Regions from separate parts of the Paenibacillus konkukensis genome, predicted to be linked through region 2. Evidence: riboswitches for the same ligand, from Rfam matches in the RefSeq annotation. Region 2 holds a riboswitch; each other region holds the start of a gene.
What was found. A riboswitch is a leader RNA that binds a small molecule or an ion and turns the genes downstream of it on or off. The one in region 2 is predicted to bind cobalamin.
Positions count from the first base shown of each region.

Region 1: another riboswitch for cobalamin. It lies ahead of SK3146_RS26395 (ABC transporter substrate-binding protein); the one in region 2 lies ahead of cobJ (precorrin-3B C(17)-methyltransferase).
Region 3: another riboswitch for cobalamin. It lies ahead of nrdI (class Ib ribonucleoside-diphosphate reductase assembly flavoprotein NrdI); the one in region 2 lies ahead of cobJ (precorrin-3B C(17)-methyltransferase).

Region 1 covers NZ_CP027059.1:6,065,279-6,070,322, reverse strand. Annotated here, with positions in the region: gene cobT (nicotinate-nucleotide--dimethylbenzimidazole phosphoribosyltransferase) at 1-160, opposite strand, end outside; gene SK3146_RS26405 (ABC transporter ATP-binding protein) at 324-1,145, opposite strand; gene SK3146_RS26400 (FecCD family ABC transporter permease) at 1,184-2,221, opposite strand; gene SK3146_RS26395 (ABC transporter substrate-binding protein) at 2,223-3,272, opposite strand; cobalamin riboswitch at 3,468-3,670, opposite strand; gene SK3146_RS26390 (hypothetical protein) at 3,693-4,211, opposite strand; gene SK3146_RS26385 (aspartyl-phosphate phosphatase Spo0E family protein) at 4,577-4,843, opposite strand; gene SK3146_RS26380 (aminotransferase class I/II-fold pyridoxal phosphate-dependent enzyme) at 4,969-5,044, opposite strand, start outside.
Region 2 covers NZ_CP027059.1:5,821,564-5,826,607, reverse strand. Annotated here, with positions in the region: gene SK3146_RS25355 (sirohydrochlorin chelatase) at 1-106, opposite strand, end outside; gene cobJ (precorrin-3B C(17)-methyltransferase) at 141-2,393, opposite strand; cobalamin riboswitch at 2,677-2,893, opposite strand; gene SK3146_RS25345 (helix-turn-helix domain-containing protein) at 3,100-3,486, shown strand; gene SK3146_RS25340 (hypothetical protein) at 3,513-3,710, opposite strand; gene SK3146_RS25335 (NAD-dependent epimerase/dehydratase family protein) at 3,986-5,014, opposite strand.
Region 3 covers NZ_CP027059.1:1,992,447-1,997,490, forward strand. Annotated here, with positions in the region: gene nrdF (class 1b ribonucleoside-diphosphate reductase subunit beta) at 1-375, opposite strand, end outside; gene nrdE (class 1b ribonucleoside-diphosphate reductase subunit alpha) at 413-2,497, opposite strand; gene nrdI (class Ib ribonucleoside-diphosphate reductase assembly flavoprotein NrdI) at 2,484-2,843, opposite strand; cobalamin riboswitch at 3,329-3,530, opposite strand; gene SK3146_RS08645 (type III pantothenate kinase) at 3,866-4,639, opposite strand; gene SK3146_RS08650 (MarR family winged helix-turn-helix transcriptional regulator) at 4,906-5,044, shown strand, end outside.

The DNA of each region.
Region 1 (5,044 bases), 240 kb from region 2:
CTCCCGTAATGCCGGCCAGCTGCTTGGCGACCTCCTCCAGCCGCCCCAAACTGCCCGGCGGCTTCGTCAGCTGATCGAGATGGCGGGCGGCCGCCTCGACGGCCTTCCGGTTCAGCGGCTGAATTTCGCCGGCTATTTGTTCTATGTACGATACGGACATTGCTTTTTGTCCCCTCTCCGATGGTTTGCATATTAAGTAAAACGTCAGTCGGCGCCTTTTCACGAATGTGTTCCGCTCTGACGCTGTTCAGCTTCCGACAGGCTTCTGACCGGCTCTCCAACCGGCCGCTGCATCACCCGACTAACGGGCTTGCCTGCAAGCTTCATTCCCGCTCGCGCATCCGGCCTCCCTGCAGCAATATTTGCGGCGCTCCGGTTACCGGATGCTTAAGCACGATCGGCTGCGTCCGGTACACCTGCTCCAGCAGCTCGCTGCGGATCACTTCCTCCGGCCTTCCGATCCCGGCCGCGCGCCCTTCCTGCAGCAGAAGAAGCCTGTCGCAATATTGCGCCGCCAAGTTCAATTCATGCAGCACGGCGACGACGGTAAGTCCGCTCTCCTGCTGCCATGACCGAATCCATTCCATCATCTGCACCTGATAGCCGATATCCAGATACGTCGTCGGCTCGTCAAGCAGCAGCAGCTTCGGCTGCTGGGCCATCACCTTGCCGAGCGCCACCCGCTGCCTCTCCCCGCCGCTTAGCGCGTCAAGGCTGCGATGCTGCAAATGCGCAAGCTCCAGCCGCTCGATGACGGCATCGATCAGCCGTTCCGAATCGTCTCCCGCGGCTTCGTCGCCGAGCCAATTTTGGAACGGATAGCGCCCCATGGCGATAATCTCCCGCACCGTAAAGCCGAGAGCCGGAAGCGCATCCTGCTGCAGCACCGCCGTCCAGCGCGCCAGCGGCTTGCGCGGGTAAGTATGCGCCTCTTGGCCCTGCAGCAGCACGCTGCCCGCACCGGGCTTCTCCACGCCGGAGATCAGCTTCAGCAAGGTCGACTTGCCGCTGCCGTTCGGCCCGATAACGCCGAAGCACTCCCCTGTGTGAACCGCGAAGCTGATATCTTCCAGCACAGGCCGCTCATGATAAGCGATGGCCGCATGCTGCACCCGAATCAGCTCTTGCCGAGCTCCCGTCTCCATTCGTTAGCCTCCTTGTGATCGAAGTATGCCGATGTACACTAAGAATTGGACATCCGCTTGCCGCGCTTCAGCAAATACGCGAAAAACGGAGCGCCCATAAACGCCGTCACCACGCCCAGCGGAATTTCCGTTGGACTAAGCAGCGTCCGCGCCAATGTATCCGCCCACAGCACATAGAACGCGCCGCCGATCAAAGATAACGGCAGCAGCAGGCGATAATCCGGACCGACCAGAAGCCTCAGCAGATGAGGCACGATAAGGCCGACGAACGCGACGACTCCCGATACAGATACCGCCGCGGCGGTAATTAGCGTTGCCGCCGCAAGCGCGATGAGCTTGGTCCGCTCCACGTGAACGCCGAGATAAGAAGCTTGCCGCTCGCCGAGCGCAAACAAATTCATTGCCCGGCCGAAGCCGAGCAGCACCAGCGCGCCGGCAGTCAAATACGGCAGCAAAATCAGCGAATACGACCAGTTCCGCATAGCAAGGCTGCCCATCAGCCAAAATACGATTTCATTGATGACCTGCTTGGACATCGCCACCATCAGTGAGACGAACGCCCCCAGAAACGCCTGCATCACGACCCCAGCCAGCACGAGCGTCTCCGTTCGGAGCTTCCCGTCCGTTCTTGCCAATATAATGACCGTGACGAGCGAAAGCGTTCCCGTGACAAAAGCGACGACAGGCACCGTCCAGGCGCCGAATAGCGCAAACTGCAGCCCGAACAAAATGAGAAAGGCCGCGCCGACGGAAGCCCCGGAAGATACTCCCAGCGTATACGGGTCGGCGAGCGGATTGCGCAGCACCCCTTGGAACGCAGCGCCGGCAATGCCCAGCGCGGCCCCGACCAGCATGCCGAGCAGAACGCGCGGAAGCCGCACCTTCCAGATGATTTGCTCGGCCGCCGGCTGCCAATCCGCCTGCACCGAACCGCCGATCACCGGCAGATGATGAGCGAGTATCCCCCAGACGTCCCGCAGCGGCACATGCACCGTCCCGATGGACAAGCTTATCGTTACGGAAAGAAAAAGGAGCAGAATGCCCGCTCCTCCCCACATCGTCAGCTTCCGCTTCATACTACTTCACCAATTCCGGATATATGCCTTTGGCTATCTCCACCAATCCCGCGGTAATGCGGGGACCCGGGCGGCTTGTCGTGTCCTTATCCACTCCGGCCAGCCGATTGTTTTTGATCGCATCCACTGAAGCCCAGCTGCTGCGCTCCTTAATAATTTGATCCAGCGATTTCTTCGAATTTTCGTCGATCAAATTTTTCGGGTACAGAATGACCTGCGGATTATCCGCTATGACCTTCTCCTCATTCAGCTGCGCATAACCGGTTATATCCGCGGAGACGTTGATGCCCCCGGCCAGCGTGATCAGCTCGTCGAGAAACTCGCCCTTGCCGACCGTCCAGCCCGGGGAAAACTCCATAAGCACCCGCTTCTTTTGCTCCGGCTTTAAGTCTTTGACCGCATCCGTTACTTTTTGGCGCTCGGCTTTCATCGAAGCGACCACTTTCTCCGCCTGCTCCTGCTTATCGAAAATTTGCCCGAACATCAAAATATTGTTCATCACATCGTCGATCGTCTTCGGTTCGACCTTGAACATATTGATATTTAGCCCGCGCAGCTGCTCCACGGCCGCCGTCTTGAGCGATACGCCGGAGAGCACAAGGTCGGCGTTGGCGGCGATCAGCGCCTCCTCGTTCGGCTTCACGATACTGCCCATTTTCGGCTTCTGCTTAGCCTCCTCGGGATAGTCGCAGAAGTCCGACACGCCGGCGATCTTGTCGCCCAGCCCAAGGGCAAACAGCGTTTCCGTCTCGCTCGGGGAAACGGAAACAATTTTGGAAGGCGCCTTTTCAAACGTAAACTCTTTGCCGGTCGCATCCTTGACCTTCAGCGGATAAACCGTCGCCTTCTTCTCCCCGCCCGCCGGAGCGGCGGTAGGAGCCGGCGATGCTTGCGTCCCTGACCCCGCCTTGGGAGGGTCGACGAGCTCGCCCTTAGCTGGTTGTTTCGCCTCGTTCGTTCCGCCGCAGCCGGCTGCGCCGAGCAGCAAAGCAAGTCCCAAAGCTGCCGCCAGCCAACGTTTCGATGATATGCGTTGTACGATTTTCTTCATTATCGGTGTTAGCTCCTCAAATTTATTTTCACGCGCTTACCGCGCGCTCGCTTCCTGCTTCCGTACAAGAAAAATCCCTCTGAGCTCCGGGGGCGGCCGGAGAAACCAGAGGGCTCACGATTGATCAAACGGCAATCAGGCTCTCCTGAAAGGCGAGAACCGTATGCGCTCGACACCCCTTTTTCCTCGAAAGGCCGGTCTTCCATCGAACAGGCAGGTTTCCTGACTTATGGGCATGATGGAGCGCCTCGCCTTCCCATTCTTGCATCCAAGAACAGTGGCATGCGGAGGCGCTTGCTCCCATATACAGTGGCGGGACCGTGCCGGACTTGCACCGGCTTCCCTTTTAACCTGCAAAGCTCTCGGCCTTGGCAGGCACCTGTTCGATACATACTATAAAGATGTTTATGCCTTAGATCCTTACTTCTCGGCAATCACTTTGATCACTTGCATCACTTTATCCTGATTCTTCGCATTGGCCGGCACGAAGGCGACCAAGTCTTTGCCATTCAATTTCTGCTCCGTGAACCATTTGGTTTTCTCTAGCGGAATGCCGTACAGATGCTTCTCGGTTTTTCCGCTTTCCTTGCCGTCCACCGGCAGGTCGAGCACGCCCTCCGGGTAGTCCTCGCCTTTGGCCGCATCGTCCAGACTGACGTATCCGCCCTGCTGCCCTATCGCCTTGAACTGCTCCATAGGAACAACAATGATCCCGTTGTCTCCGGCAGCAATTTCCACGATCAGCTTCTCCATCGAAAATATCGGAACCGTCTGCACGTTAACGGTCGGAGCTTGTCCGAGCTTCGCCTGCAGCGCAGTCTGCAGCTTATCTCCCACCTCCGTCGGAATCCCGTTGGCGCCCATCATAAAGATCGGCACATCCGACTTCGGTCCGCCGCCGCAGCCGGCCAGCACCAGCAGCAACAGCATGATTAGCATGAATTTTCCTCTCATGTTCCCTCTCCTTACAGTCATCATACGGTACGCCTCGCGCTTCTGCAGTTACTACCCTCCATCATATCATAAATGCCGACGGTCTATCAAAAAGACGAAGAACAAATCCCCCAAAAGCCATCCATGCCGCCGACGCGGCACCACAGACAATGGAAATGGGGTACCAAGAGTAATTTCCAGGGTAGTGACGTGATGCTCTGAAGCTTATTCCGTCCGCATCCAGCCTAGGCTGGATCGGCGTCTAACCCTTCCTCTGGGATCGTTCTATGGGTAGACTTTACTTTCGGGGGAGACCCCGGATTTCCACAGGATATGGCTGCGCTTCATTTCCTAAACAAAAAAGGAGCCGACTAACGGCCCCTCTTGCTACGGTTCATATATTCGTTAATTTTTTGATCTAACAGCATGCTGATCTCCACAACATTCGGTGAGGTCAAACTCTTCTCGGTCTGGACCAGCTGCTCCAATTTCAGACGCAGGTTATAAATCTCTTCTTCTAAAGAAGCGGTAGAAGAAGACTGTTTCTTTCTTCCAAAAATCCACTTCGGCTGCTGGTTATTCTCGCGAATCCAACCGATATTGATGTACTGTCTTAGCTGATATTCCGGAAAGGCCATTCTTCATCCCCCCTAACGCCTATCTCTAGATTCGGAAGTCTCATAAATGATCAACGATATGAAACTTCTATACTATTAAAGATACCAGTTTTTAGTTGGGATGGAAATGACTTTTTTTGTCGAATTTACAATTTTCGTATAAAATTCCCTATTCTGTCGATTGCTTCAAGCAGCTGATTGACCGAAGTCGCATAGGAGCAG
Region 2 (5,044 bases):
CCAGTTGCTGATCCATCTCTCCCGCTATCGTGCGGACAAATTCCCGCACCTCTTCGTTGCCTTCCGCATCCTTGCTGCCGTGCCCTACAAATAGTACAGCATTCATGATCAGTAACCCCTCCCATATCCGTCACGTAACGTTAATCCCCACACACCGCGTTCTCAATTTGGAAAACGGGAAGCTCTTGGTGACGATAACCTTCTAATTCCTTGACCCGTTTGAAAAATTTATGAAACCGCTCATTCGGATGACCTTCCGAAATATAGCGCTGCACGATTCGTTCTATCGTTTCTACTAATTGCTCGGGCTCGATGCCCTCGGCTACCGGCTGCCCCGGATGAGCGTTACGCCCGACCGTCTTGCCGCCGAGGAACAAATCGAACTTCTGCTTGCGGTATACGATGCCGATGTCCTCCTGCACCGCTCCGTAGCAGGCCATACCGCAGCCGTTAAGACCAATCCGCAGCTCCTTCGGTACGTTGAGGCCGCCGAGCTTGCGCTGCAGCTCTTCGGCGTAAGGAATGGCATCTCCCTTGTCGCCGTTGCAGAAGTCGCAGGCCTTGAGCTGCGCCACATCGCCGATCGGAGCAAGCAGAAAACCTTCCGCGCGCAGCCGGGATGTAATTTCATCCGGATTGTCGGTCGGCACCCGCACGATCAGTTGATGATGCGGAGTATATTCCATCGAGCCCTTCTCGCCGACCACATCGGCCAGCGTGATCATCTGCTTCGCAGTGAATCGCTTCTCCGCTACGCCGGGACTTACCGCCAGCTCGAATATCGACTGCTGGCGGAACATCCCCGCTCCCGCTGGCAAGCCGTCGGCCGCCGTCTCTATGCCGCGGCTGCGGTCGACAAGCTGCAGCGCCTGCAGCGCCAGCTGCAGCGGCGACGCTTCCGCGACGCTCACGCTGCCTCCGCCCAGGCGCTCGCTCGCCCGTCCCGCGCTCACCGCTGTCGCCGCTGCGCCTGCGCTCGCTTCCGCGACGCTCACGCTGCCTCCGCCCGGGCGCTCACCTGCTCGCTCCGGCCTCACCGCTGTCGCCGCTCCGCCTGCGCTCGCTTCCGCGACGCTCACGCTGCCTCCGCCCGGACGCTCGCTCGCCCGCTCCGCGCTCACCGCTGTCGCCGCTGCGCCTGCGCTCGCTTCCGCGACGCTCACGCTGCCTCCGCCCGGGCGCTCGCCTGCTCGCTCCGCGCTCACCGCTGTCGCCGCTCCGCCTGCGCTCGCTTCCGCGACGCTCACGCTGCCTCCGCCCGGGCGCTCGCCCGCCCGTCCCGCGCTCACCGCTGTCACCGCTCCGCCTGCGCTCGCTTCCGCGACGCTCACGCTGCCTCCGCCCGGGCGCTCGCCCGCTCGCTCCGCGCTCACCGCTGCGCCTGCGCTCGCTTCCGCGACGCTCACGCTGCCTCCGCCGGGGCGCTCGCTCGCCCGCTCCGCGCTCACCGCTGTCGCGGCAGCACTCGCGCCGACGCCGGCATCCTCCTCGTCCCAATCGGACTCGCCCGGCTCATCCCAGTCCCAATCTTCGTCGTCGGAGTCGCTTCCCGACGGCTCATCCCACTGCCGCAGCGCCCACGGCTCCGCCTCCTCCTTCAGCCGCTGGTGAGGCTTCAGAGGCTGAACGTCCGCGTTCAGCGTATACTTGCGCTGGTAGCCGCGCGGCGTAATCATCAAGCCGTCGTACACCGTTGTCGACGCGTTGCCGATGATCACCGTCGTCAGCATGCCGATATCGTGATCCAGCATATCGCGCAAATTCGTCAGCACGACGTGCTGGCGGTCCCGATAGGCGCTCTTCACGATGCCAACCGGCGTTTCCGGCGACCGGTATTTAAGCAGAATGCGCTGCGTCTCCACGATCTGCCGCGTCCTTCTGCCGCTGCGCGGATTGTACAGCGCAATGACGAAGTCCGCTTGAGCCGCCGCCTCGACGCGCCTGGCAATCAGCTCCCATGGAGTCAGATGGTCGCTTAGACTGATCGTGCAAGCATCATGCATGACCGGTGCCCCGAGCAGCGAAGCCGAGGAGTTGATAGCCGAAATGCCGGGAATGATCTCGACTTCGACGCCGCCGCTGCGGCTCCAGCCTTTTTCCATCAACACTTCGTATACCAGTCCCGCCATCCCGTACACGCCTGCGTCGCCGCTGGAGATCACCGCTACCTTCTTGCCGGCTTCCGCCTGCCGCACCGCTTCCTGGGCCCGGCTGACCTCCTCCGTCATCCCCGTCCGGACGATTTCCTGGTCCGTCAGCAAACCGCGGATCAAATCGACGTACGTGTTGTATCCGATAATCACTTCGCTTTCTTCAATCGCTTCCCGAGCCCGTTTCGTAATATGCTCGAAGCTGCCCGGCCCGAATCCGATAATAAGCAGTTTGCCCGCCATGCTTGCACATCCTTTCCTTCCTAAACTCTATTCCCGCTGCGGCTGCGCATGCCTAAAAATTGAGCAAGCCATCCGCCAGTCGTTTCTTTATTTCTTCATGCCGGTATTCGTCGTTGCCGGTTGGCGCACCATTCCTAAACAATAAAAAAAGCATCTCCAACAAATAGTGTTAGAAATGCTTTTGCAGCCCGTACCCTTGGGTGGTAATAAGCGTCCGGAATGAATTCCGCGCTTTATATAAGGTAAGCCGATCTCTAACACCTCCCTAAATCCGCGTAGGTTAACAGTGTCATGGAACGAGGCAGGTCTCCTGACTTAGAGCTTCGTCCGGCGCCTTCCCAGGACAGCGACAACTGTCGTCCCAGTGGCATTCGTACCGGATAATAAACCGATGATCATCGGCGCTCCTTACAGTGGCGGGTCCGTGCCGGTTTTGCACCGGCTTCCCTTTTAAGCCGGAGGGGCATGCCCCGTCCAGCACCTAATTCGCTTTCATATTTAATTGTTCAGAGCAATCATATCACCCTAAACAAAGATTTGTCTATATACGCCTCTTGTCGAACGATGGCCTTACATGGGCCGAATTTCTTATTTTGCGCTTCAACCCTTGCAAGAAGTCGGCCTCGTACGAACAATGTAGCCAAAAGCTTGATTCCGAGGGGCAAACATGAAACAAATCAGATTAGAGAAGGTGGACGAAAGCTTTATGAAATACGGACAAACGATAGCGAAACTCCGGAACAAAAGATGCATGACCCAAGAGGAGCTTGCGAGCAGGGTAGGAATTACCCGTTCCGCACTCTCTCATTACGAGAACAACCGCAGAGAACCCGATTACGAGACGATTCAAAAATTCGCCGATTTTTTCGAAGTCACCGTAGATTACTTGATGGGGCGCAGCGAAGATACCTATTATATTAACGAGTTCGCCAACCAGCTGGAGCTGTCGGATGAAGCGATTATGGAGAGGTTCGTTCTGACCGTAGACGGCAGAGAATTGACCGAAGCGGAATCCAGAAGCTTCATTGCCTTTATTCGCTCGGAGCGTTTAACGGGCCAAAGCCAAAACAAGCAAGCGCAGGCCAAGCCTTGATGACGCGGCTTTTCGTCGCGGCTGTGTCATCTGCTGTATTCCATCAGATTCATTTCCCAGTGAAATACGGGATATAACGGCTTGCCGCCGCACGCGGAGAAGCCTTTGTCGGCCGCCGGAGCATGTTCGTCCTCCAAGCCGCTCCAACGTTCATAGGTTTCCGCGGAAATCTGCAGCTGTTCCATAATACGGTTGATATCCAAGCTCTTCTTTTGCTCTTGCATCCCAGTCCCACTCTCCATCTCGTTTCATAGCTTTCATTGTTTAGTATTATATATGAAGCGTCCAAAAAATAATGTCGCTTGCTGGGGGATGTTCCTATAAAACTGCCGATCATTTTGTCGAAATCGAAATTATAAATAAATCTTTATTTTCATAGAAAAATCCCTGCCCTAACCCTGTCACGGGAAGCAAGGATTTTTGTTTAGTTCTAAAAGAGTGGTGATTGAGTCGTGTCCTCCGGCCGCTTTTTCGCCACGCTTCTAAAATACGAAGCGTATCATGAATTTACAGTTTTTAGCCTGCGTCCCGCTTTTTTTACCCCCATTCTGCGAACGATCAGGCTGACAGAAGCCGGTTCCGGCGCAGCCTCTTTTACCCCGTTCAATTTATCCATAAACCGCTTGTAAATAAAATCTCCCGCAATCTGCGTCAAGCCCTCGCGCAGGCTGACCGAAGGCGTCCATCCCAAATCTTTGGCCGCCTTGGCGTAGCTTACGCATACATGGGTTTGTTCCGCAGCGCGCGCCGGGGCGTAAGCCGGCTTCAGCTTCTGACCGAGCATTTCGTTCATCAGATCGAACAGCTCGGCGATCGGCGTCGCTACCCCCGTACCTATATTATAGATTTCCCCGTTCCCCCGGGTCAGCGCCTGAATGTTCGCTTCCGCCACATCCGTCACGCAGACGAAATCCCGGCTTTGCAACCCTTTGCCGTATATGATCGGCCGCTCGCCGTTCACATAGGTTTCCAAAAATGCGGAGATGACCCCGCCCCCGCCGAACCGCTTCTGACGGTAGCCGTATACGTTCGTATAGCGAAGGATCGTATAGTTAAGCCCGTAGAGAGCTCCGTACAGTCTGATATATTCTTCGGGAGCCAGCTTTGACATTCCCATGCAGGAGACGGGGACGCAAGAAGCGTTTTCATCCGCAGGCCGGGACTCCGTCAAGCCGTATACTTCCGCGGAAGAAGCGTAAACGAGCTTTTGAATCTGAAACTCTTTGCACAAATCCAGCAGATAGATGAGCCCCCGCAGATTGGGGCTGAGACCGCGGTTGATGATCGACTCGTCGAGCTCGTTTTTCTCGGCCAGATGAATGCAGTAGTCAGGCTTCTCTCCTTCGAAAATGTCCCGCAGCTCTTTGCCCGATACATCCGCTTTATACACCTTGCAGCCTTTAGGAATGTCTTCCTCTTGGCCCGCGCTAAAATTGTCGACAACAACGACTTCCAAGCCTGCCCTCAATGCGCAGTCCGCCGTATGGGACCCAATGAATCCCGCACCTCCGGTAATTAGTACTTTCATCCTTACCCCTCCTGCCGATTTGTTAGTATA
Region 3 (5,044 bases), 3.8 Mb from region 2:
AAAGACGTCGTCGATCTCCTCGTTGGTCGCCAGCGTCGTAAAAATGCTGCTGTACGACTTGGCGTGAATCTGCTCCATCATACCCATGAAGCCGAGCACGGCTTTGCGCTGCAGTCCATCGACATGCTCCAAAATTTTGGGCATGCCGATGCCTCCTTGCACCGTATCGAGCAAAGTCAGCCCGCCGAGCACTTTCATATACAGCTCCTGCTCGGTCGGACTCAGCGTCAGCCACGACATCTTATCGTCCGACAGCGGAATCTCCTCGTCGGTCCAAAATTGCATAATGTTCTGGTTCCAGAACATCGCCGTGAAATCGTCATCCGGCCGGTTCCAGTTGACGGCTTTATGCGGCCTGGTCGTTTGTTCGTTCATTCCGTGATTCCCCCTTGCAAATGTCCGCTCATCTTGATCATACGGAGCAGCTGATGCATTCTTCCACCGTCAGGCGATTTGTCCTCGTATAGTAGAGCGACTTGAGCCCTTTGCGGGCCGCGTAAATATAGTAGCGCGCCAAATCTCTCGTCGTCACGTCGCTATTGACGTGAAGAACGGTGGAAATGCCCTGGTCGACGTGCTGCTGAATTTCCGCGATCAGATCGATCACCTTGAACTGGTTCATATTATAAGCCGATTTGTAGTAAAACACATTGTCTCTGGACAAAAACGGCATCGGGTAATAGGTCGTCGAGTTAGCGTATGTGCGCGTCTCGATCTGCTGAACGATCGGCATGACGCTCGACGTGGCGTTTTGGATATACGATATGCTCTGGGTCGGCGCGATCGCAAGACGATAAGCATGGTACATACCGTGCTTCGCCACCTTTTCCTTCAATTCAAGCCAATCTGCGGGCGACGGCAGCGTCATCCCTTCGAACAGCTGACCGATGCGGTCGGAAACCGGACGATAGTCGGTATTCGTATATCGGTCGAAGTAGGCCCCCGTCGCATAATCGGAACGCTCGAAGCCTTCGAAGGTTATGCCGCGTTCGCGGGCGATCTCCATGCTTTTCTCGATCGAGTAATAATTGACCGCCATAAAGAAAGCGCGAGCGAATTCTTGGGCCGCATCGCTTTCGTACGTAATATGGTTTTTCGACAAATAGCCGTGCAGGTTCATCGCGCCGAGACCGACCGAATGCAGCTCGCGGTTCGCCTTGACCACGCCGGGAGCATTGGCTACCGTCGTCATGTCGCTGACCGCCGTCAGCGCGATCATGCCTTCGTGGACGGACTCGCGGATTTTGCGCTGCTCCATCACGTTGACGATATTGAGCGAGGCCAGATTACAGCAGATGTCCCGGCGAATGATGTCCTGCTGTCCGTAATCGCCGATCTCCGATGTCTCCTGCAGCTGGAAAATTTCCGTGCACAGGTTGGACATTTTGATGCTGCCGAGCGCCTTCAGCGCATGCTGCCGGTTCGCGTTCGTTTTGTTCATCATGTACGGGTATCCCGATTCGAGCTGAATGGCGGCAATCTTCACCAGCATGTCGCGCGCCGACATAATTACCTTTTTGTTTACGCGCTCGTCGGCAAGCAGCTTATCGTACATGTCGTCCATATCCATATCGTCGAGATGCCGGCCGTAGGCGCGGAACACCGAATAAGGAGCGAACACGTGAAGCGGCTCGTTGCGCTCCGCCAGCTCGTAAAACTTGCCGGGCACGATCAAGCCTATGGACAGCGTCTTGAGACGGCTTTTCTCGTCGGCATTGATTTTTTTGCTGTCGAGAAGCTCCATGACGTCCCAGCCGAAAATATTGTAATAGGCCGCTCCCGACCCTTTGCGTTGACCCATCTGATCCGCGTAAGAGAAGGCGTCCTCCATCAGCTTCAGCACCGGCATGATGCCCTTGGCCGCCCCTTCCACGCCTTTGATCGGCTCACCGCGCCCGCGCAGCTTGGATAAGTTGACGGCAACGCCGCCTCCGACCTTGGACAGCTGCATGCATGTGGCAAGCGTATAATTGATCGCGTTCAGCGAATCGTCCACTTCCAGCAGGAAGCACGAAACCATCTCGCCACGGCGGCTCTTGCCCGCGTTCAAGAACGTCGGCGTGGCCGGCTGAAGCCGCTGTTCCATCATCGACGCCGCCAGCGTCAATGCCGTCGCCGCATCGCCCTGCGCAAGATGCAGGGCGACGATCGACACGCGGTCCGGATAATGCTCCAGATAACGGGAGTGATCGTTGCTCTTCAACGCATAATCCGTATAAAATTTCGAGGCCGCCATATACGAGGAAAACCGGAAATTGTAGCCGTGCGTCAGCTTGTAAACTTCCTCGACCTCCTGCTCGGTGTACTGCTCGTACACATTCTCGTAGTAGTTAAGGGCGATCATTTGCTTTACTTTATCGGTATGGGAGAGGAACGTTTGGCTTTTGGCAAATACCTCTTCCATAAATGCGTCCACCGCTTCCCGGTCCATATCCAGCCGGAAGAAGCCGTCGTCTTCCCGTCTCATCAACTGATTGTTTAATTCAATATGACGCAACCGCGCTCATCTCCTTCATGAATTGCTCTACATCGCGGGACGTGCCCGATAATTCGAATTTGGTCAGCACCGGTACGCCGTACATGCGGGCGATCCGGTCCGCGCTGACGGCAAAGTTGTTCCCCCAATTGCGGTTGCCGCTTGCCGATACGCCGGCCAGGCGGCGATAGTTGCGCTTCAGGAAATGAAGCACCTTCTCAGGAGGCTGGCCGAAACCGGTCGTGTAGGTGACGAGCACAAACGGTTCGTCAATCGTCATATTCTCCTCGATTTTGACCGAGGGCACATTCAGCTTGCCGACGAACCGTTCCACATTGCCGGTTTTGGAGTCGTAAGCAATCAGCATATCGGTGTTCTCCTCTCCTGTTTCCGAACCTATCAAAATTTCTGATAGATTGGCGCCATATCAAAAAAAATCAGCAGGACAAAATCCTGCAAACGTGAAACGCTTCTCTGAAGCCGTTTCTTGAGCAGGAACAAATCCCCCAAAAGCCATCCATGCCGCTACGCGGCACCACAGACAATGGAAATGGGGTACCAAGAGTAATTTCCAGGGTAGTGACGTGATGCTCTGAAGCTTATTCCGTCCGCATCCAGCTTCAGCTGGATCGGCGTCTAACCATTCCGCTGGGATCGTTCTATGGTTAGACATTACTTTCGGGGGAGCCCCCGGATTTCCACAGGAAATTGCCGCGCATAATTTCCTAAACAACAAAAAAAGCGCTTCTTTCGGCGGAAGCCGGATGCGCATTCTGGACGAAAAGCTCTACGGTTAACAATCAACCGTAAGCGTATGTACGTACGAATCCGACACTTCCCTATTCTCCGTAGGTAGTGGCAAACTGATAGGCAGGTCTCCTGACTCGGGAATCCCGGCTTCCTCGCCGCCTTCCCGGAATGCTGATCATCCCAGTGGCTTTTGGCGCGAAGCTCCTCCCTTACAGTGGCGGGACCGTGCCGGAATTGCACCGGACTTCCCTTTTAAGCTTAACGCTTCAAACAAGCGAAAAGCACCGATCAGCACAATATATAGAATGCAGAATTAAATGTACCTCAATATATTGTGATTGTCAATGATACATTTGTCCCACTCTGCACAAAACCGGACGCAATCTTTCGCCGCCCCGCTCCCGGCAAGGCGAAGAAGCCTTATGGCAAAAGGAGAGCCGGGGTTCATGCTGCTTGCTCCTGAACGCGGTCGTTCGTCCTTGCAAGGCTTCGCTATAAACTGCTTATAGAAATGCGGTAAAAACGCCGATCGCGCCATGCGGAAAATGCCGGTTGAAATCCGGGGACAAGGGCGAACGCCGACGCTTCCGCAGCCGGTTTCCGCTTGCTTCGTCTTTTTCGGCAGCGGGCTTCCGGCATCTAGCGGTTTAACTCCCAAGCGATGCGCAAGCCTTCGAGCACAAGATCCGGATGCGTGTGCTGGATCGTCCGCGACTCGGGCGAGATCAGCTCCGACAAGCCCCCCGAGGCGACCACCGTAAAAGGCAGTCCCGTCTCTTCCTTCATTCTGGTCACGATCCCGTCGACCTGCCCGGCGATTCCGTTCACAATGCCGTACATCATGCTGGACGACGTATCATGGCTAAGCCCCCTCTCGGGGCTAGTAATATTCACCGAAGGCAGCTGGGCCGTATTTTGGTACAGCGCCTCGGCCGATATAAATCCGCCGGGCAAAATCGCTCCGCCGAGAAATTGCTTTTTGTCGTCCACGACATTGATCGTCGTCGCCGTTCCGAGACCGATCACAATGACGGGCGCGCCATAAAACTGAAGGGCCGCTATCGCGCTGGCGATCCGGTCCGATCCGACCTGCGCGGGATGATCGGTTTTGATGGTGAGACCGGTTTTGATCCCGGGTCCGAATACAAGCGGCTCCAATCCCAGATGACGACGGGAAACTTCGCGCAGCGCCGCCAATAGGAACGGTACGACCGTGCTGATCACGACGCCTCCCAAAGCGGAATAATCGAACCGGCTCCGGACAAACAACTGGCGCAGCACGATCCACAGCTCTTCCGCAGTCATATCGCGCTGCGTAGTGATTCTCCAAAATTGGTTCAGGCTCGTCCCGCCGTAAACCGCCAGCTTCATATTCGTGTTGCCGACGTCGATGACTAGTATGTTTTCCTGCATCGCTCATTCTCCTGTGTCCAACATGTCATTGCTATTATAAACAATTCGAAGAGTCACCGCTACAAGGCGAAGCGGAATTTTATTTTAACCTGCCGGCGGACAGGCCGAAAACCTTTACGGCGCGCGGTATGAAACGCATGACGGAAGGTTACATTGATTTTATAGGGAGTGTGTTTATTCGCCTAAATTCGACGCCGCCATGTTCATTTTCGCCGTAATGTAGTAAAATAACATCAATTTATGTCTATTAGTTAGGAGATTTTGCGATGAGCAGAGAACAAGATTCGACATTGCTGTTACGAAGGCTGTTGGCCATGAGCAGACAGCTGAAGCGAGCGATACAGCAGATTAATAAAAACCCCTATCTTAATCACTCGACGATTTCGGTCATCTTCCAGCTGGAGC